Linked DNA regions of Adhaeribacter arboris. The protein of the gene in region 2 binds, or shares a complex with, the protein of the main gene of each other region. Links are inferred from orthologs where the notes say so. Each region holds a gene or a part of one and is shown on either strand. Other genes may lie near its edges.

Region 1 (11,669 bases), 850 kb from region 2 along the record:
ATATCTCCGAAAACCTTCCTAAAATATAGTTTAAATCAAGCAATGTCTTATTTCATTAATTATTTTAAAATCTTGTTTTGCACTGATATAAAGTAAAAATTCCAGCCTCATACCCGAAACTGGAATTTTAAAATCTACCTCACACAACTTTACCGGCATCTCCTCCCCTGTTTTAAGGGGAGGTGCCGCAGGTGGAGGGGTTATTTACTCAGATACAAATTCCGCTCTGAGTAGACATTAATAAAGTAATCATCCTGTAAATCATCGATAAAGTAGATGGCTTCGCCGGTAGATTTCATTTCGGGACCGAGTTCTTTGTTTACTTCCGGGAACTTACTGTGCGAGAATATTGGTACCTTAATGGCGTATCCTTTTTTAACCGGGTTAAAAGTAAAGTCTTTCACCTTTTTTTCGCCCAGCATTATTTTGGTAGCGTAGTTCACGTAAGGCTCCTGGTAAGCTTTCGCAATAAACGGTACTGTACGGCTCGCGCGAGGATTCGCTTCAATTACGTATACCGTTTCATTCTTAATGGCAAACTGAATATTGATTAAACCAACTGTTCGTAGGGCCAAGGCGATTTTTTTAGTATGCTCCTCAATCTGACGAATAACGTTTTCGCTTAAATCAAATGGCGGCAACACTGCGTAAGAATCGCCGGAGTGAATGCCTGCGGGTTCAATGTGTTCCATAATCCCGATAATGTACACTTCTTCGCCGTCGCAAATAGCATCCGCTTCGGCTTCAATGGCCCGGTCGAGGAAATGGTCGAGAAGTACCTTGTTGCCCGGATTATCTTTTACAATATCTACTACCTGGGCTTCGAGTTCTTTCTCATTAATGACAATTTTCATGCTTTGTCCACCCAACACGTAACTTGGCCGAACCAGCAGCGGGAATTTTAAATCTTTGCAAACCACCAGGGCTTCATCGGCGCTTTGCACGGACGCAAACGGCGGATACGGAATATTATTTTCTTTTAGTAAAGTAGAGAAAGCGCCGCGGTCTTCGGCTAAATCCAGAGCCTCGAATGAAGTACCTATAATTTTAATGCCGTACCGGTCGAGCTTTTCGGCTAGTTTCAAAGCGGTCTGGCCACCCAACTGCACGATGACACCCTCTGGTTTTTCATGAAGAATAATATCGTAAATATGCTCCCAAAACACCGGCTCAAAGTATAGTTTATCGGAAATGTCAAAATCCGTGGAAACCGTTTCGGGGTTGCAGTTAATCATGATGGTTTCGTAGCCGCACTCTTTAGCCGCTAATACCCCGTGTACGCACGAATAATCAAACTCTATTCCTTGCCCAATACGGTTAGGACCAGAACCTAATACTACTATTTTCTTCCGGTTGCTTACCACACTTTCGTTTTCGCCCTCGAAAGTAGAGTAGTAATAAGGCGTTTTCGCTTCAAATTCGGCGGCGCAGGTATCTACCAGTTTAAATACCCGATTAATGCCCAACTCGGTACGTTTGGCGTGCACTTCGCTTTCCAAACAGTTGAGTAAATAGGCAATCTGCCGATCTGCATAGCCTTGTTGTTTGGCTTTCCGGAAAAGATCCACCGGCAAGGTATCCAGGGTATATTTGCGCAGTAATTTTTCTACGGCATCCAGTTCTTCTATCTGGTGCAAAAACCAAGGGTCTATTTTAGTTATTTTCTGGATAGTGGAAGTAGGAATACCGAACCGCATGGCATCTTTCACGCTAAACAAGCGGTTCCAGCTGGCATTGGTAAGACTATCAATCAGCTGATCGTAATTAGTCATTTCTTTGCCGTCGGCGCCAATTCCGTTTCGCTTAATCTCTAAACTCTGACACGCTTTCTGCAAGGCTTCCTGAAAAGTACGCCCGATGCCCATTACCTCACCCACCGATTTCATCTGCAGGCCCAATCGTTTGTCGGCGCCTTTAAATTTATCGAAATTCCAACGCGGTATTTTTACAATCACGTAATCCAGGGCCGGCTCAAAGAAAGCCGAGGTCGTTTTGGTAATCGCGTTCTTTAATTCGTCGAGGTTGTAGCCAATGGCTAATTTTGCGGCAATTTTGGCAATGGGGTAACCCGTAGCTTTAGAAGCCAGCGCCGAAGAACGGCTCACCCGCGGATTAATTTCAATCGCAATAATATCGTCGTTCTCCGGGTTTACCGCAAACTGCACGTTACAACCACCGGCAAACTGACCAATCCCGTTCATCATTTTAATGGCTAAATCGCGCATCCTCTGATAAACCGTATCAGGTAAAGTCATAGCGGGTGCTACGGTAATGGAATCGCCGGTGTGAATGCCCATGGGATCGAAGTTTTCGATGGAGCAGATAATAATAATGTTCTGGTTGTTATCGCGGAGTAATTCCAGTTCGTATTCTTTCCAGCCCACAATACTTTGCTCGACCAGCACTTCGTGGATAGGCGAAGCGTGCAAGCCGCGGTTCAAAGCTTTATCAAATTCAGTGGGGTCGTTCACAAAGCCCCCACCGGTTCCGCCTAAGGTAAAAGAGGGCCGAATTACCAATGGAAACCCAATTTCCTGGGCAATTTCTTTTCCTTCCAGGAAGGAGGTAGCTGTATTGCCTTTACACACGTTAACGCCCAGATCGAGCATTTTCAGCCGGAATTTTTCCCGGTCTTCGGTGGTTTCAATGGCTTTAATATCCACACCAATTATCCGTACCCCGTACTTTTTCCAGATACCAGCGTTTTCGCAGTCAATCGCCAGATTCAACGCTGTTTGACCGCCCATGGTAGGCAGCACCGCATCAATCTTATGTTTTTGCAGAATCTCAACAATGTACTTTTTCTCCAGGGGTTTCAGGTAAATATTATCGGCGGTAACACTATCCGTCATAATGGTAGCCGGATTAGAATTAATGAGTGTTACTTCGATGCCTTCTTCGCGGAGGGAGCGGGCGGCCTGGGTACCGGAGTAATCAAATTCGGCGGCCTGACCAATGACTATGGGACCGCTACCAATAATCAAAATGGATTTAATGCTGGTATCTCGGGGCATGTTGCTGTAAGTATAAATTGCGCAAAGGTAGACAAAAACTTAAAAGTTGAAAGGCAATTTTTTAACTAATACCCCAGATTCGTTAATAAATAGAAAAGCTTCAGCCATTCGAAGGTTTACCGGAAGATTTTTAGAAAATTTTAAAAATTATGTTTTTGTCTTGGATAATTGCTATCAGAAAGAGGTAGTTGATTCTTTTGAATACCAAAAATGGCTGGTCATAATTGGCTACATAATAAATTATCCTGAAAAGATTAAACCAAAATCAATAGAATAAATTTTTAAGTTCGAAACTTAAAGACTGCACCTTGTTTTAAGAGAATTGTTGAGGCAAAACTCATCTTTCCGTTATTGTTCGCGTAGAAATGTTACCCCGGTAAACATAGGGCTTAATTTTTTATTTATTAACGATACGCCTTCTAAAATTATGACAACAAAAAATAATCCTTGGCTTTGGGCTACGGCCGGTATAGGAGCAATAATAGCCGTTCGGGCCTTGGCGCGGCAGCAAAATAAATACTCTTTTCAGAATAAAGTAGTTGTTATTACCGGTGGCTCAAGAGGTTTAGGTTTGGTGCTGGCCCGCCAGTTGGCTGCTGAAGGCGCTTTATTAGCCATCTGCGCCCGCACCGAAGAGCAACTAAAAAAGGCTGAACAGGAATTAACGGAACGGGGCGGGGAAGTTTTAGCGATTCCCGGCGATGTAACCAACCGGGTGCAGGCAGAGCAATTCATTCAGCGCGTAATAAAATACTACGGGCGCATTGACGTGCTTATAAACAATGCTGGTATTATTCAGGCTGGTCCGCTCGCTGATATGACTCTAGCTGATTTCGAAGAAGCTATTAATACGCATTTTTGGGCCCCGCTTTATACAATGTGGACTACCATCCCGCACATGAAAGAACGCGGTCAAGGGCGCATTATAAATATTGCTTCGGTAGGTGGTAAAGTAAGTATTCCGCACTTGGTACCTTACAGTGCGAGCAAATTTGCCTTAGTAGGATTATCGAATGGTTTCCGGCAAGAGTTAAAAAAAGATGGCATTTTAGTAACCACCGTTAATCCCGGTTTAACCCGCACCGGTAGCAACCGCAATATCAAAGTAAAGGGCCAGTCCGAAAAAGAATATGCCTGGTTTACAACAGTAGGAGCGAGTTTGCTCATTTCCTCGGCGGTAGAAAAAACCGCTCGCAAAATAATTGATGCCTGCCGGTACGGCGAAGCCGAAGTATTAACAAATTTTCCGGCTAAGATTCTGGCATTAGCAAATAATGTACTTCCCGAACTAACCTCAGATATGCTTAGCTTAACCAACAAAATTTTACCGGAAGAAAATGGGAATGAAATTAATTCGCGCGGTTACGAAAACGAATCTGACTTGATTCCGGATTATTTGCAAAATCGAGCTAGCCGGGCGGCTCAAGAAAATAATGAAATATGAGTAAAGAAGGCTGAATAAAACAAGGATGACCTTGGCAACTGTTATTTTAAAACAGTTTGCCAAGGTCATCCTTGTTTTCAATAAAAAATTTAAATTTTTATTCTACTACTATACGCTTTTACTTTCTTGATTTCTTTACGAAAAAATATAAAAATGAAGGTATAATCAGAATAACAGTAAATAAAACAAAATAACGAAGAACAGTAATCAGCTAATTAAAGAGGCTGCTAAACGTTATCATAGAAGTTGGTTCTTTTAGCACAGGTTTCAGGAGGGTGATTTTGCCATCGCCTCCATATTCTGATACATAAATATTGCCAGTGTTCATATCTTCGGTTAAATCGAGCGGCAACATGAAATCTGCGAATCCGGAAATAGCTCTTCCAGGAGTTTCCCGGATAATATTCTTGGTTCGGCTACTTGGAGCTAATACCATTATATCCCGGTTTCCCATTAAACGTACTACCAGAATTTTCCCTTTCATCTGACCTTTAAAGGCATTGCCCTTGTACTCTATTATACCATTTGGCGAATTATGCACCGGAAATTCATGAGCAAATCCGCGCCAGTTAGGATCTGGTTGAATGCCTACCGGGTATTGATTAAATTGAGCCGGATCCATTTTTTCCGTCGGATTTCCTCCATTCATAATGTACTCGCCCCGACTAGGATTTGGATGACCATAATAGCCTCCTTTTTCCACGCGTAACAGATAATCTTTCTGATCTTCCAATACATTGCTAACAGCCGGTACTTTAGGACCTGAATAGAAACTACCATCCGGCCGACGGATACCTGCTACCGACGCGGGGGTATTTCCTCCGGCACCAGATCCGTTTGTAGTTACGTATAATTGTCCGTTGCTGTGCCATAATAAGTCGTATGCATTACGAATTCCGCTGGCATAGATAGTTAAAGGAGCATTCGGCGCAAAAGGGTTGTAATTTCCACCATCGTCTGTTTTTACATTAAGGGGCAGTGTTGCCCCTTGTAATTTCGTTAAATCTAAGCGTAAAATGGCGGCAGAAAGTAAATGTTCCCGGCGATTAGCCCAGGTACTATCGGGGCCACCCATAGCCGTATTGCTGCCCTGACAAAAATAAAGCGCCTTGTCCGGACCAAAAGCAATGCTGTTTGTTAAATGGTCTTTTGCCGATCGGGGTAGGTTGACTAATACATCCTGTACAGTTTCCAGATTAGGGCCGGATAAACGAGTTAATTTACCATCCCAATCAGGGCCATCCATAAACATGAAAGTGCTATGCGTTGCCCAGGCAATTAAATTAGTAGGGGTAGAAGCGGGGTCAAAGGTCAAGCCAATAGTTAAGCGTGGAACCCGTTTCCCACTTACATCTTGTAAAGAATAAATAATTTGCGGATTACTTAAAGTGCCATCTGATTTTATTGTAAATCTCTTGATTCGTCCGTCAATGGTGCTGGCGTATAATTTGCCGTCCGGGCCAACGGTAAGGCTGGTGTGGTGATCGGTGGTATTTTGTAGTTCAATCCTGTTAAATTGAACTTCTTCGGTTACAGCGCTTGCCAGATGCACCTGCGATAAATCCTCCACATCTTCAAGCAGGTGCTTTACGGCTAATTTAATTTCTCTTAATTCTTGCTTTGGTTTAGAACAGGATGTAAGAAATCCCGCTAACATTACAAAAGCATGAAAAAGATAGGACTGGTATAATTTAATTTTCATTAGAATGCAAGCTTCAAAAAGGCAAATTCTTTTATGCCAAATTATATATTGTAATTTATCTATGTAAAATTAGGTGCTTTATTTAAATTTTTTACTGATTTTTATTATTTTCTCTAATTTTATTCCTAAAAATACCAGTATATAACTATTGAAAATTAAATTACAGCTTTCTAATGAGTAACATTTTTATACGTATACTTAGCTCAAAAGATTTTAAAATAGGATATTATAAAGTATTTCTTTAAAAAATATTATATACCTATTGTAAGCAATCAATTTTCAACATTTTAGTAAATTTTAGGGTTCCTTATTTAAAAGATATACGCTTTGTACTTACTTTTTACAACGAATAACAACTTTACCAAAAATCCGGCCGAAATTTTGAAAATATATCCAGTTTTCTATATAAAATTTTGCAATTATTTGGTATAAAGTTACAATTATTTGATAAATAATGAATTATAAATAAAATAAAAGCAAATTAATCTTGTAAAATTTTTAAAATAATTTAATGCCAATAAGATTTGAATTAGATTTTGGCGTACTTTAATCTAATTAATAATTAAACTAATCCAGTTTTGTATACATTCTGCAACAATGATCCTGCCGTTGCAATATCTTTGCTTATATTAAATGAAATGTTAAAACATAGGAGTTATTATTTGTTTCTGGAACTGTGTATCCATGCACGTTAGAGCTTAAAATGCGATTCAGTTCGAACTTACCTAATAACAGTGGGTTTGTTAAGGTATAAATTTACTTTTGTCGCGCCTCGGGATGGTTCTTGCCCTGGAATTATAATCTTAGAAGATACTCTATAGTCAAAGTAAAGTGTTTAACGCTTCATTACTGCCTGTTAAAACTCTGGATAATAACTTGTTAAAATACGGCTTATTCATTTTTAGTTAACGTTCGTTTAACTTTGTGCTGGTTCGAACAGTTAAAAAGGTATTTTAGCATTCTGTTTTTCTTATACCCGCATTCTATAACTAATTATGAACGGAACGAATCGTGATGCTATTTATCCGGGCCTGGCAGTAGCCATTGTTTTAAAAAAAGATCAGCGCACTGGCAAACGTACCCGAGGAATTGTAAAAGATTTGCTTACCAGTTCTGCTTATCACTCGCGAGGAATAAAAGTAAGGCTTGCAGATGGCCAGATTGGACGGGTAGTAGAGATATTGGAATAGTTGTTCTTGAAATTGCACGTATGCTTAAAGGTAAAAAGAGATTGTTTTTTACAATTAAATAGTATCCCTCAAAATACTTTGTCTGTTATTCCCATTGCAACGTAATTGTTTCCGTTTACTTTTTAGTAAAAAATAAGTATACGTTTCTGGAGGTTATTACTATGAAGAATCAGAAGCCATCGTGGTTGTACAGTGTTATTGCGGCAAAATGTCCTCGGTGCCGGGAAGCTAATATGTTTCCGCCCGGCACTTTGTATACTAGTCGGTTTGCCGATATGTACCAACAATGCCCCTGCTGCGGCCAGAACTTTGAACCGGAACCAGGTTTTTATTACGGCGCCATGTACGTGAGCTTTGGTTTTAGTACCGGTATATTTTTAATTGTTTTGTTTGTATTAAGCCAGTTCGTAAAAGAATTAACTCTGGGCATGGTAGTCATTACCATCACCGTTATTGTAGTAGGATTATTACCTATAATGTTTCGCTTATCGCGGGCCGTATGGATTAATATTTTTGTCCGTTACGAGGGGCCATGTAACCAGATCGCTAAGAAGTAAGCTTTGTTAAATGCGTTAATGGCTGCTACCTGCCTGTTTTTTTATCCGAGGTGGTATTCTCTTTTAAGATATCCATACTAATAGCTTGTTTAATTTTTAGACTTACCTGGTTATTTCCTGGTTATTTCCCGGCTAAGTTGGAAATACTGCCAAACCGACTGTGATTTATTCTTTTAACGGGTAACTTCTCTGAAATTTTTTCAGAATTTTCGCTGAAAATCAGTTCTAAAATCTGTCAACTTTACAGAAAGTTAGTTTGGCAAGTGCCTTGTTAGTAGCCTATTGTATTCTAAAATTAATTTAAATCATAAAATTAAAGGAGGAATTAAAAATGGGAACTTTAATGAAAAACGATCAAAGCTTATTTCCAACCATCCCTTCCTTTTTTGATGATATGCTAACAAGGGATTGGTTCAACTGGCCTTTAAGCCAACGTACTAACAACTGGTCTGTGCCAGCGGTAAATGTTAAAGAAACCAATGATGCTTTTGAACTGGAAGTAGCTGCCCCCGGCATGGACAAGCAAGATTTTAAAGTAGAGTTAGATAATAACTTGCTGGTAGTTTCGGCCCAAAAAGAAAATAAATACGAAGAACAAGCCGGAAACGGTCACTTTGCTCGTCGCGAATTTAACTATCAATCTTTCACCCGCACCTTTAGTTTACCGGAAAGACTAGTGAAGGGAGATGAGATTTCTGCCAAATATCAAGATGGCATTTTATATATTTCTGTTCCTAAAACAGAAGAAGCCAAGGTGAAACCGGCGAAACAAATTGAAATTCACTAATTACAAAAGGCGGGCTCCCCGCCTTTTTTTGTTTTATATAAAGTCTAGGTTTTAAGAGGTAAACACCATTAAAGGAGGTATAGCTCTGAAACCAACCTTGTTGAACAATCCCACAGCACTGCCCTGAATTTTCCATCCATTGACTCATGTAATTGACCGGCTTTTAGAAGCTAAGTTGGAAAGTAGCCCGCTTTTACCAGATACTAATTTCCGGCAAACTCCAGCAGTTATATTCTGGAAGTGGTGGTTCCGGGTATGAGTAAAAAGTAATTAAAACTAAAAGTAGATAATCAAGTACTTGCTATCCAGGGAAAGAAAACACACAAAGTAAAAAGGAATGGGTTATTAAAAAGTCTACCTTCCAGAGTACTCACTTAACTAGGTAAATAATTCCAATAATAAGGCTTTTGTCTTTGATTTAACTTAAAAATAGACTTAAACCAATGCGATTGCACACTCTCTTCTTTAAAAAAAGCCAGATTTATAAAAAAATAGCTTAAATATTAGAAGTAAATTTTTATTTAAGCGATATTTATCCGGCTACTTTATACGAGAAGATCGTACCTAGAAAATTTTATTTCTTCTGACTTAAACTATTCCGTTTATGAGTTTCCATACTTTAGTAAATCCCGTTCTGGACAAAGTACATCAGCTCACTTATTCCGAAGATAGTATCTATGATTTCTTTAGTTTAGCCAATAAAGCTTATTTGCTGATTTACACCCAGGGAGCGGATGGAAAGAAAGAGTATCTTGATAGACTAAAACGAGTAATAGAAACTCAAATTCGGCCTTTGCTGGAAGAAGAATTAACGCGGGAAGAAAAGAAGAATTTATTTAACACAGCCAAAACCAGCTTCGAAGCACAACTGGAAGCTTATCTTAAACAAATCCAACCATAATTAAAAAAACTTTAACAAATAGTTACAGGCGTTCTATAAGAACGTTACCAGAACTCCCGTGTTACCTAGCACGGAGTTGATTATGTAATTTATACCAGTATAAAAGTTAAATAAACCGCTTATACTTTCCTAACAACGAAATATTTTTAATTTCCTCTTTAACTAAACTCTTTAACGGCTTCGCTTAAATCATAAACTGGTTGATTTTTAATATTGCGGCTAATAATGGAAGCTCCGGCCGCCGAACGGTAACCGCCCGCGCAATGCACCATAATGGGTTTATCAACTGGAATTTCGTGAATACGCTCGCGTAGTTCCGGTAAAGGAATAGGTATTGCCGTTGGGAAAAGTTTGCCTTCTTTTACTTCGTTGTTATTACGAATATCAATAATAGTAAATGCCGCCAAGTCGGATTTAAAAGCGGCGGTATCCGCCATATCCGATTTTTCGGTTTGGTTTTCCGGATTTACAATGGCTCCTTTAATGTTGCGTTCATAACCAATTTTAGCAGTTTTAGCAATAACTGTTTCCAGAGTCAGAACAGAATCCGCGATTAAATAAAACTTTTCCTGCGGACCAACCACTGAACCTAGCCAAGTTTCAAATTTTGCTCCCTCCTGCAAGTTAATGGCACTGGGTAAATGGCCTTGCTTAAACAATTTTCCAGGACGGGTATCAATAATCAAGGTATTTTTATCTAATAAATAATGAGGCGGCAGATGAGGAACATGATTAATGCTTGGCTTATACGCAGGAGCGCCGTGTTTATTTAATTCAACGGCATAAGCAAAGTATTTAGGTACGAATGGCTGATCGGCGAGCAGGTACTTGGCAAATTCTGCTTCACTCATTTCCTGTAGCGCCGGATTGCCTTTTTTTTCGGCGCCAATAGAACTGCGTTTGGCCTCGCTCATACCCTTGCCGCACAACGAACCCGCTCCGTGGGCAGGATACACAATTACTTCGTCGGGCAAAGGCATAATTTTCTCGCGGATGGAGTGGTACATTTGGTGGGCCAGATCTTCGCGCTTGCTGGTAATACTGCCCACGTTTTCCCGTAAATCCGGGCGGCCCACATCGCCGATAAACAAAGTATCGCCGGAGAACAACGCTATGGCCTGACCAAATTCATCTTTTACCAGGATGGAAATACTATCCGGAGAGTGCCCCGGGGTATTAATCGCATGCAGGGTTACTTCGCCCACCTGAATGCTATCGCCCTCATCAAAGGCCTGGTGTTCATAAGTGGCACCCGTAAGTTTGCTGGTATAAATAGTAGCTTCTTTGGTATGCGCTATTTCTTGGTGGCTGCTCACAAAGTCGGCGTGCGGGTGGGTTTCTATTACGGCTACCAAACAGGCGTCGTGCAAGTTAGCATATTCGTAATAAGGCTGCGGATTACGGGCAGGGTCAATTACTGCCATTTGCCCTTCACTACTTATTATATAAGAGAAATGGGCCAGACCTTTATCTTCAAACTGCTCAATTTTCATAACTTAACCACTTTAAATTACAGCGGCAAGATACGATTTAAGAAAATAATTTACCGAATAAGCTTTTCTGTTCTTCTATTTTAAAACCAGCTTGCTTTACTTTTTCTACTACTTCTGCCGCTGAAACAGCCTCGCCTTGTACCGTTAAAATTTTTTCGGGATTTGTGGTATCTACGTTCCAGTTGGTATCATCCGGTAAAGCATCTAAATAGGGTTTAGCGGTAGCCACGCAATTACTGCAGTTAATATTAGTTTTAAATTTTAAAGTTTTCATAAAGTATTCCATTCTAAATTTTTGTTCCATTCTAAATTTTATATAACAAAGATACGCGGCTCTTTGCTCCTGGCTGTTATATAGTTTTAACGGAGATGTATAAAATTTAGCTGCCACAAATTGGGGAAACAAAGAGGTAAAACTTAAATTTATGATTCAAAATAAGAATCCGCGGAATCCGTGTAATCTGCGGTAATCCGCGGTTTAGAGTTTTACAATTTGCACCGTTAAATTTCCCTGAGCATTTACTACGGCTTTTATGGAAGTTGGCGTAAGATAAATATTATCCGGCGTAAAGGAGCGAATA
Region 2 (11,144 bases):
TTAAAAAATATTGCGTATTAGTCCTTATATAAGCAAAACCTTATTGCTGATTAGCTTTCGTTGAAAATTTCTTAATAAATTTCAAATTTATTTAAAGTGACAAAATAACTGTACGTAATCTCTATGCTAAAATTTGACCAGAATAGTTCTTTGAATCCTGAAGCAAAAAACATAATAGCTACCGCTAAACCCGCTGCCCTGAATGACGCAAATGCCCTTAGCCCTACCGCTGATGTAAATCAACTCGAAAACTTTATCCAGAATATGCCGGATATTGTTTGTTTATCGCATTTACGTTGGGATTTTGTATACCAGCGACCGCAGCATTTACTTTCGCGTTTTGCGAAACATGGGCGATTATTCTTCTTTGAAGAACCGCAATTCTATCATGGTGCCCAACCACATCTGGATATAAGCCGCCGCGAGGATAACGTACATATTGTAGTAGCGCATTTACCCCATGGTTTAACGCCGCAGGAATCAGATGCTATTCAGATTAACTTAGTAAATGAGTTTATTCAAGAGCAGCAAATTAAGCAATTTATTGCCTGGTATTATACGCCTATGGCCTTGGAAGTATATGGCCATTTAGAACCCGCTTTAACCGTTTACGATTGCATGGACGAACTTTCTGCCTTTAAAGGAGCTTCGCCGCGCCTACGTGAACTAGAGGCTGACCTTTTCAAGAAAGCTGACCTGGTATTTACGGGTGGGCACAGTATTTACGAATCAAAACGTACGCAGCACCCGGAAGTATATGCCTTTCCGAGCAGTATTGATAAAGCCCATTTCGCTCAAGCTCGCACAGAAATTGTTGAACCCGAAGATCAAAAAAATATTCCGCATCCCCGTTTTGGTTTCTACGGCGTGGTAGATGAACGTTTTGATATTGAATTGTTACGCGAAGTAGCCGCAATGCGCCCGGATTGGCATTGGGTAATTATTGGTCCCGTAGTTAAAATTGATCCTGCTACTTTACCACAGGCTGAAAACATTCATTATCTGGGCGGGAAAAGTTATAAAGAATTACCCACTTATTTAAGCTCTTGGGATGTAGCTACTATGCCCTTTGCTATAAATGAATCTACTAAATATATCAGCCCTACTAAAACACCCGAATACTTAGCCGGTGGCAAACCTGTAGTATCTACCCCAATCCGGGATGTAATACGCCCTTACGGCGATCAAGGATTGGTACATATTGCTGCTACTCCCCCTGAGTTTGTTGAGGCTCTGGAAAAAGCATTACTGCAACGTAACGATTCAGAATGGCTTGCCCAAACAGATGCTTTTTTAGCCAATATCTCCTGGGATCATACCTGGCAGAATATGGTAAACTTAATTCAAATTGCTATCACCGAAAAATCAAAGTAAGCTCCTAGCTTTAAACTAACCCAAATTGTTAAACTATTAAATTGAGAAACTCTATGTTCGACTATCTTATTGTTGGAGCTGGCTTTGCCGGAAGTGTATTGGCCGAACGCCTTGCTACCCGTTCTAATAAAAAAGTATTAATTATTGACAAAAGATCGCACATTGCCGGAAACGCATTCGATCATTACAATGAAGAAGGTATTTTAGTCCATAAATACGGGCCTCATATTTTCCATACCAATTCCAAAGACGTTTTCGATTATTTGTCACAATTTACCGATTGGCGTTCGTATGAGCACCGCGTGTTAGCCAGCGTAGATGGACAGTTAGTACCTATTCCGATTAACCTAGATACTATTAATAAATTATATGGCTTAAACCTTACTTCTTTTGAGTTAGAAGACTGGTTTGAGTCGGTAGCGGAGCAAGTGCCCGTAGTACGTACATCCGAAGATGTTGTGGTAAGTAAAGTGGGCCGTGAATTATATGAAAAATTCTTCCGGAATTATACTCGTAAACAATGGGGCATGGACCCATCAGAACTAGATAAATCTGTTACTTCCCGGGTACCTACCCGCACCAACCGCGATAACCGGTACTTCACCGATACGTATCAGGCGATGCCTTTAAATGGTTTTACAGCTATGTTCGAGAAAATGCTGGCGCACCCGAACATTAAAATAATGCTGAATACCGACTACAAGGAAATTGTAGACGTGATTCCGTTTAAGGAAATGATTTTTACTGGGCCCGTAGATGAATATTTTGATTATCAGTTCGGTAAATTGCCTTATCGCTCCCTGGATTTTAAACACGAAACATTAAATACCGAAACTTTCCTGCCAACGGCGGTGGTAAACTATCCGAACGAACACGCTTATACCCGGATAACTGAATTTAAATACTTAACCGGTCAAAAACATCCGAAAACCAGCGTGGTTTATGAATACCCACAAGCCGACGGAGACCCTTATTATCCGGTTCCACGGCCAGAAAATGCCGAGTTGTATAATAAATACAAAAAATTAGCCGATCAAACCCCGAATGTTCACTTTGTAGGCCGGTTAGCTACTTATAAATACTATAACATGGATCAGGTGGTAGCCCAGGCACTTACACTGTATAAAAAACTTACCGAGAAAACAGAAGAAGATAAATCCATTGCAGAAATTGAGAAGATCGTAGTAAAAGGAAAATCTTTGAACGGGTCTATTATCAAAATCTCCAGTAAAAATGGCGATCATTGATTTATGGGGCGGAGTTGAATGCAGTTGTAACCGGGTAGGAGAACAGTTCTTCGACCAGTTAAGCAGAAACGGTCATCGGGATCGCATAAGTGATCTGGATCTATTTGCCTCCTTAGGAATAAAAAAATTGCGTTACCCAGTGCTTTGGGAGCACGTTGCTCCTCAAAGCCTGGACACGCCAAACTGGTCTTGGTCGGATGAAAGATTGCAGCGTTTGCAGCAATTAAAAATCGACCCCATTGTTGGTTTGGTCCACCACGGTAGCGGGCCGATTTATACCAATTTAGCAAGTGATAATTTTGCGCCTTTACTAGCGCAATATGCCCGAATGGTAGCAGAACGCTATCCTTGGGTTAACTATTATACTCCCGTTAACGAACCCCTCACTACCGCCCGGTTTAGCTGCCTTTATGGTTTTTGGTATCCGCATCAAACCTCCGATAAAGATTTTGTTCGGGCATTATTAAATCAGGTAAAAGGTACTAAACTTGCTATGCAAGCCATCCGGCAAATTAATCCGGATGCCAAGTTGGTTCAAACGGAAGATTTAGGAAAATCGCATAGCACCAAACTACTAGCCTATCAGGCAGAATTTGAAAACGAGCGCCGATGGTTAACCTTCGATTTACTGTGCGGTAAGGTTACTCCTGAACATAAACTTTGGCAGTATTTAATAACTACGGGCCTTTCCGCGGAGGAATTACTCGAATTTGTTGAAAGCCCTCTCCCGCCCGATATTTTCGGAATTAACCATTATATCACCAGCGAACGGTACTTAGATGAGCATTTGTCTATTTTCCCGCTGCATACGCACGGTAATAACGGCCGGCATAAATACGCCGATGTAGAAGCTGTACGGGTAAAAGGGGTAGAACGAGCCGGAATTAAAGAATTATTGCAAGAAGCCTGGCAACGCTATCAAGGGGTCATTGCCATTACGGAGGCGCACCTATGCTGTACCCGCGAAGAACAAATGCGCTGGTTTATGGAAATTTGGGAGGCAGCTACCGAACTGAATCAAGCTGGGGTGAATTGTCTGGCGGTAACTGCCTGGGCTCTTATTGGTTCTTACGATTGGAACTCGTTGCTTACCCGTAGCAACGGCCATTACGAAAATGGAATTTTTGATTTACGGATAGGAACTCAACCCTGGCCAACCGCTTTAGCCGGTATGCTGAAAAGCCTGAGTCAAACCGGAAAGTACCACCACGATGTATTGCAGCACAAAGGGTGGTGGGACCGGGAAGAACGTTACGCGTACCGGCACGGAGATCCCTATATCTTTAAGCCTACGCATAAACCCATTCTGGACCATAAACAACGACCAGTGCTCATAACAGGAGCTACTGGCACGCTGGGACAAGCCTTTGGCCGCATTTGCCAGGACCGAGGATTACACTATTATTTAGTAAGCCGGGCCGAAATGGATATTACCAATCCGGAATCTGTTAAATATGCGGTAGCTCGCTATAATCCCTGGGCTATTGTGAATGCGGCCGGCTATGTGCGCATAGACGATGCGGAAAGAGAACCCAATAAATGCTACCGGGCAAATACGACAGGCCCCATTTTATTAGCGAAAATTTGCAAAGCAGCTAATATTCAACTCTTAACTTTTTCTTCGGATTTAGTTTTTGATGGCAGTAAAGCTGGCCCTTATGTGGAGGAGGATCAACCGAATCCCCAAAATGTATATGGTAATAGTAAATTCCTAGCTGAAAAAGAAATACTACGCATTCTGCCGGAAGCTTTAATAATCAGGTCAAGTGCTTTTTTTGGAATTTGGGACCGGGATAACTTTGTTCACTTTGCTCTAAAATCATTCCTGCAAGGTATTCCCTTTGCGGCAGTAAACGATGTAAAAATTTCAGCTACTTATGTGCCGGACTTGGTGCAACATTCCTTAGATTTATTAATTGATCGGGCGAATGGTATCTGGCATTTAACTAATTCAGGAGACTTTACCTGGGCAGAATTAGCGGAATTAATAGCAGATATTGCTCTTTTAAAGGATGTACATATAGAAAGGCAACCCATCTCGTCTTTTAACCTGCCGGCTTATCGGCCAAAGAATTCAGCGTTAGAAAGCACTAAATCTTATATCATGCCATCGATAGAAAATGCTCTGCATCGTTGTATTCCAGAAATTATGCAAACGTTGGCTCGAGAAAGGACTTCTGGAGATAAAGATCTATTTCCTGCAGAAGAAAAGCTAAGCGGTTAAGTCTAATTCTAAGAATTTAATAGTAAAAAGCTGTTCGTAATCTGGGCAGCTTTTTATTTTTGTTTTAGTTAAGATGAAAGCTCATAACTTTACCGTAATGTTTTCATCAGTCATGTCAATACGTCAGAGTTAAAGAATAAACTCTACTTTTGGCTTCAGTCATTACAATTTAGCTTCACTATGTATTCTTACGATCATCTTTATACCTTTACCAAACAAGTCTTTCAAAGTATTGGCTGCCCCGAAGAAGATGCTGATTTAGCTACGGAAGTATTATTATCTGCCGATCTAAGAGGCATTGACTCACATGGTATTGCCCGGCTAATTGGTTACGTACGCCTCTGGGAAACAAACCGGATTAATGCTACTCCAGACGTAAAAGTAGTACACGAGACACCCAGTACAGCGGTAGTAGACGGAGACAGCGGTTTAGGTTTAGTAGTTGCTCCCCACGCAATGGAAATTGCCATACAAAAAGCCCAAGTAGCTGGTACTGGTTGGGTTTCAGTAAAAAATTCAAATCATTTTGGTATTGCGGGTTACCATGCCATGAAAGCCTTAGCAAAAGATATGATTGGTATAGCTATGACCAATGCCAGCCCGTTGGTTGCGCCTACTAATTCTTTAGAACGTTTATTAGGAACCAATCCTATTGCGGTAGCTATACCGGCGAATGAACAACCCGCGTTTGTAGCGGATTTTGCTACCACTACTGCAGCCAATGGTAAACTAGAAATTTTACAACGTAAGAATCAAGAAGCACCCCTTGGCTGGATACAAGACGCCCAAGGTCAAAACTCTACTAATCCAAACGAACTAAAAGCAGGAGGAGCGCTAATGCCTTTAGGAGGAGAAACCGGCAGCCACAAAGGCTATTGTTTAGGTTCTATCGTTGATATATTTTCGGCAGTTTTATCAGGAGCCAATTATGGCCCTTGGGTACCACCCTTTGTAAGTTTTTTGCCCTTACCAACTAACCCCGTAGGAGCAGGCATCGGACATTTTTTTGGAGCTATGCGTATAGATGCTTTTCGTCCGGCTGATGAATTTAAAACCCACATGGATAATTGGATTACTACGTTCCGCCAGTCCAAAGCTAAATCAGAAGAAACACCTGTTCTTATTCCGGGTGATCCGGAAAGAATAATGGCGGCAAAACGCTTTCAAGAAGGTATTCCGCTTTTAGATCCCGTAGTAAAAGATTTAGAATCGTTAGCAAATAAATTTTCTTTATCCTTTTAAAGTAAAACAAAAGGGCCTTTCTTGATGAGAAAGGCCCTTTTGTTCTAACTTTTATTCTATATTTTAAATAATAGAATTACCTACTGATGAATAGTACGCCAAAGCTGTTTCGGCATCTAGGTAATCCGAATTATATTCTTTTTTATTGGCGTGAATAAACAAACAAGTTTTACCTTTAACAGCTTCAATAATTTGTTGATGGTTTTCCATAGGTAAAGCAGGACAACCTTGGCTTCGACCCAAACGACCGTGCTGCGCAATAAAAGCATCACTTACATAATCAGCACCATGCATTACTACGCAACGTTCCAGCGCATTTGTATTAAAATCTTTATCTAAACCAACTAGCTTTAAGGATTTTCCATGTTTACCCATGTAAATATCTTGGGTAACGTAAAATCCTAAACTGCTTTTCTCCGAGCTAACGGTATTGTCAAAATTTTCGGCCATGTTTTCACCGGAATTTTTACCATGTGCTACCAAGGAGTTAAACAAAACTTTCTTACCTGCTAAATCAATAACCCAAAGACGTTTTTCGGTAGATGGCTTGTTAAAATCAACAACTGTCAGCAACTTTTTATCGGATAGTTGACCTTGAGCTTTCAAGTTCAGATAACCTAATAAGGCATCATTAAAAACATCCAGCGATAAGCCACTTTTTTCTAAACTAATTTCTTCGTAAAGCTTATAAACATCTACCTGAAAAGCCGCAAAACGTAATGCTTCTGCATTAGCAGCTGATAAATGAGTATTTTCCGACTTAGTTTTATAACTTCCGGCTGGTAATGGAAAGTGCGCAAAGAAAAAAGGCGCCAAAAAAGGAATAATCCGGCGAACGCGGCGATTGCCTTTCTTTACCTTTCGAATAATATCTCTATTTTCCTGTTTCATTGCTGTTTCTTTTTATAGAAAAATAATACCTTCTAAGCTGCCTCAGAATTGTATTATACGTTATAAACAATTTTAAGGCTGGCAATTTACCACTCTTAATTTGTACAAATTCGATATTTACCCTCTAAACACAATATACTTTTTTATAGTTCATAGATAATTATTGCTGAGACAAGCTGTGAAAGGAACTTAGAAAACCACGTACATTCGCACCAATTAGCTAATAAATAGTTGTAATATTTTAAATTTCAAAATGGGATTAACGTATTACTGGTTATACTTTATAAGAGTGAATAATTTAAATTATCCATGTAGAACTATCATTAGTTCGGTAATCTACACCTCGAAAAGAAACAACTTATTACTACTGAGTTATAGGCCTAAATACCATTATTATCTCAGTAGTTCATTTTAATTAGCTAGCATAATGAAATAGAAGCGCAATAATATTTTACTGTGTCTTATCTAGAATAAGAAAGCCCTGCTTAGAACAGGGCTTTCTTATTACAACCTTATCTAAGTATAATTTTTACTTCTTCGGCTTTTTTACTAAAATAAATACTTCTTCACCCGGCCGTTTCATGTAGTATTTTTCCCGGGCATATTTTTCTAGTAATTCCGGATTACTCATCAGCTCCGTACGATCTTTTTGTACTTCCGCTATTTTCTGAACATAATATTCTTTATCGGCTTCCAAATCATTCAATTTCTTACTCATTTGATATTGAGTCATAAAATCATTCGAATCAAAAAATACCATCCATATCAGGAAAGTAACAGTAGAAATAAAATAAAAACTTCTGATAAATCTTGGCAACTGTATCTGCATAAATCAAATATAAATAAAAAAGCAGGACGGTAAAACAAATAGTTACCGTCCTGCCAAAGAAATTTTATTTTACTTTTACATTTTCTTACCGGGGAAGTAAGCCGTTTCGCCCAGTTCTTCTTCAATCCGAAGCAACTGGTTGTATTTTGCCATCCTATCTGACCGAGAAGCTGAACCTGTTTTAATTTGTCCGGTATTTAATGCTACCGCTAAATCAGCAATTGTATTATCTTCGGTTTCACCGGAACGATGACTCATAATACTCTTATAACCGTTTCTGCGACCTAAGTTAATAGCATTAATAGTTTCGGTAAGCGTACCGATTTGATTAACTTTAATTAAAATAGCATTCGCAATTGATTCGTCGATACCTTTTTGCAAACGGTTTACATTGGTTACAAATAAATCATCTCCTACCAATTGGGTAGTACTGCCAATAGATTCCGTTAAAGATTTCCAGCCCGACCAATCGTCCTCATCCATACCATCTTCAATCGAAACAATAGGGTATTTTTTAGTCCAATCCGTCCAGTAACTTACCATTTCAGCAGAAGTAAGCTTATCCCCTGTAGATTTTTTGAAATGATACTGACCGCTTGATGCATCATAGAACTCGGAAGCAGCCGCATCCATGGCAATCATTACTTGTTCGCCAGGTTTATAACCCGCCGCTTCAATGGCTTGCAATACAATTTTAATAGCGTCTTCGTTCGACTTTATATTCGGGGCAAAACCACCTTCGTCGCCTACATTGGTAGACAAACCTTGTTTATGAAGTACATTTTTTAGGTTATGGAATATCTCAGAACCCCACCGCATTGCTTCGCGGAAACTAGGAGCTCCCACCGGCATAATCATAAATTCCTGAAAATCGATAGAATTATCCGCATGACTACCTCCATTTAAGATATTCATCATAGGTACCGGCAATGTGTTAGCATTTACGCCACCCACATAGCGGTACAACGGCATTCCTAAGGCTTCAGCAGCAGCTCGGGCAATTGCCAAAGAAACTCCCAAGATAGCGTTTGCTCCTAATTTACCTTTATTAGGTGTACCATCTAATTCCAGCATTAAGCTATCAATCTTGTTTTGCTCAAATACATTTTCTCCCAGCAATTCCTCGGCAATAATATCGTTTACATTACTTACTGCCTTTAAAACGCCTTTACCCATGTATTGCGATTTATCTCCATCGCGCAGCTCTACGGCTTCGTGTTTACCCGTAGATGCTCCCGAAGGAACCGCTGCCCGACCTAGAAATCCGTTATCTGTTATAACATCTACTTCTACGGTAGGATTACCTCTAGAATCAAAAATTTGGCGGGCCTTAATGCTTGAAATTAAAGTCATCTTTTATAAGTGGTTAAAATTTATGATATGGAAACGTTACCGGTTGCAATACTACTAATTATGTCCTAGAAAACTTCAAACTGCTCTAAGCATTTTTAAGTAATTGAATAAAATTATCGAAGAGATAATTTGAATCATGTGGGCCTGGAGAAGATTCAGGATGGTATTGCACGGAAAATGCTTTTTTACCTTTTATCCGGATACCTTCAATGGTGCCATCATTTAAGTTGATATGAGTAACTTCTACTTGGTCATTATTCTTAACCGCTTCTCCATCTACAGCAAAACCATGGTTTTGAGATGTAACTTCACATTTTCCTGTAATTAAATTTTTAACTGGATGATTCAAACCTCTATGACCGTTATGCATTTTATAAGTTGCAATGCCATTGGCTTGAGCTAAAACCTGATGACCCATACAAATGCCAAATAAAGGTTTATCGCGATCCAAGATTCGATTAACACTCTCCACTGCTTGTGTAGTTGCAGCCGGATCCCCTGGCCCGTTCGATATAAAGTAACCATCAGGCCCCCAAGCTTCCATTTCATCGAAAGAGGTATCGTACGGAAAAACTTTGCACTCACATCCCCGGCTTACCAAATTATGTATGATGTTCCTTTTTACACCTAAATCTAGGATAGCCACCTTAAATTCTACCTTATCTGGTTTCATTATATACTCATCCCTCGTACTAACCTGCGATGCCAGTTCTAAACCATCCATAGAAGGAGTAGCTGCTAATTTTTCTTTAAGAACTTCTACATCTAAAATATCAGAAGAAATTATTGCATTCATAGCCCCTTTATTGCGTATATGCCGGACTAATTCTCGGGTATCAATTTCACAAATGCCAACAACACCAGCTTTCTCAAAATATTCTTGTAGCGAACCCTCCGCTGAGCGTCTGGAAAAAAAATCAGAAAATTCTTTACAAACTAGACCCTTAATTTGGACTTGCTTAGATTCTACTTCCTGATTAAGTACCCCATAATTACCTACGTGCGAAACTGTTGTAATCACGATTTGTCCGTAATAAGATGGATCCGTAAATATCTCCTGATACCCTGTCATTCCGGTATTAAAACAAAGTTCGCCTGAATTTGTACCGGTACAGCCAAGACTCTTACCTTTCCATTGGGTACCGTCCGCTAATAATAAAATAGCGTCAACTGCTTTCTTTTCTTTCATAGATGTAATGTTTTGCAAAAATAAAAAGGGATATGATTTAAGTCATATCCCTTTTAAAAATTATTGTAAAATTTAAATATTTATTAAACATCCTGAACATTTTCAGAATTAGATGTTGAACTATCAACTGAATTGGCGTTATTTTCTGTTGCACCAGCGTTTGAAGAGCTTTCACTTTCCTTTCTTTTTCCGCCTCTTCTTCTTGTTCTGGTTTTAGTTTCAGTGGCTTTAGCTGCTGTCCCTAACATTGCTTCGTTATAATCAACTAACTCAATGATGCACATATCGGCATTATCTCCTAAACGGTTTCCTGTTTTTAGAATACGAGTATATCCCCCAGGACGATTAGCAATTTTACTTGATACTTGATCAAAAAGTTCTTTTAAGGATTCTTTATTTTGCAAGTAAGAGAAAATAGTTCTTCTCGAGTGAGTTGTATCGTTTTTTGATTTGGTTAATAGAGGCTCTACATATTTACGCAAAGCTTTTGCTTTTGCTATGGTAGTAGATACGCGCTTATGCAGAATCAATGAGGATGCCATATTAGACAACATTGCCTTTCTATGAGCGGAAGTCCTGCCTAAATGATTAATTTTTTTACCGTGTCTCATTTTAGTTAATCTTCATCTAATTTGTATTTGGAAAGATCCATTCCAAAATTTAGTCCTTTTTCTTCCACTAAGTTTTCCAACTCAGTAAGGGATTTCTTTCCAAAATTACGGAACTTCATCATATCCTGCATATCTAATTGCACTAGATCGCCTAATGTTTTTATATCAGCAGCCTTTAAGCAAT

The links.
Region 1: the proteins of carA (region 2) and carB are in contact, whole or in part, in a solved structure (PDB 1KEE), measured with the Escherichia coli proteins. The link is inferred for Adhaeribacter arboris from one-to-one orthologs.

What each region holds. Positions count from the first base shown.
Region 1 is NZ_PYFT01000001.1:4,089,449-4,101,117, forward strand. The notes cover bases 1-3,372. They hold carB (carbamoyl-phosphate synthase large subunit), read right to left. Parts: upstream 3,015-3,372; coding sequence 201-3,014; downstream 1-200. Other genes in these bases: AHMF7605_RS16865 (hypothetical protein), read left to right, coding at 3,061-3,291. Also shown: AHMF7605_RS16870 (SDR family NAD(P)-dependent oxidoreductase), read left to right, coding at 3,442-4,458; AHMF7605_RS16875 (PQQ-dependent sugar dehydrogenase), read right to left, coding at 4,670-6,160; AHMF7605_RS16880 (YwbE family protein), read left to right, coding at 7,156-7,350; AHMF7605_RS16885 (DUF983 domain-containing protein), read left to right, coding at 7,512-7,907; AHMF7605_RS16890 (Hsp20/alpha crystallin family protein), read left to right, coding at 8,251-8,694; AHMF7605_RS16895 (hypothetical protein), read left to right, coding at 9,299-9,595; AHMF7605_RS16900 (MBL fold metallo-hydrolase), read right to left, coding at 9,754-11,088; AHMF7605_RS16905 (heavy-metal-associated domain-containing protein), read right to left, coding at 11,126-11,362; AHMF7605_RS16910 (DUF4403 family protein), read right to left, coding at 11,567-11,669. UniProt on the Escherichia coli protein: Large subunit of the glutamine-dependent carbamoyl phosphate synthetase (CPSase).
Region 2 is NZ_PYFT01000001.1:3,230,255-3,241,398, forward strand. What follows is about bases 8,298-11,144. They hold carA (glutamine-hydrolyzing carbamoyl-phosphate synthase small subunit), read right to left. Parts: upstream 10,350-11,144; coding sequence 9,246-10,349; downstream 8,298-9,245. Other genes in these bases: eno (phosphopyruvate hydratase), read right to left, coding at 8,298-9,160; rplQ (50S ribosomal protein L17), read right to left, coding at 10,433-10,960; AHMF7605_RS13455 (DNA-directed RNA polymerase subunit alpha), read right to left, coding at 10,966-11,144. Also shown: AHMF7605_RS13410 (glycosyltransferase family 1 protein), read left to right, coding at 124-1,374; glf (UDP-galactopyranose mutase), read left to right, coding at 1,428-2,621; AHMF7605_RS13420 (family 1 glycosylhydrolase), read left to right, coding at 2,608-4,845; AHMF7605_RS13425 (Ldh family oxidoreductase), read left to right, coding at 5,026-6,087; AHMF7605_RS13430 (murein L,D-transpeptidase catalytic domain family protein), read right to left, coding at 6,151-6,978; AHMF7605_RS13435 (FtsB family cell division protein), read right to left, coding at 7,508-7,807; more of eno, read right to left, coding at 7,883-8,297. UniProt on the Escherichia coli protein: Small subunit of the glutamine-dependent carbamoyl phosphate synthetase (CPSase).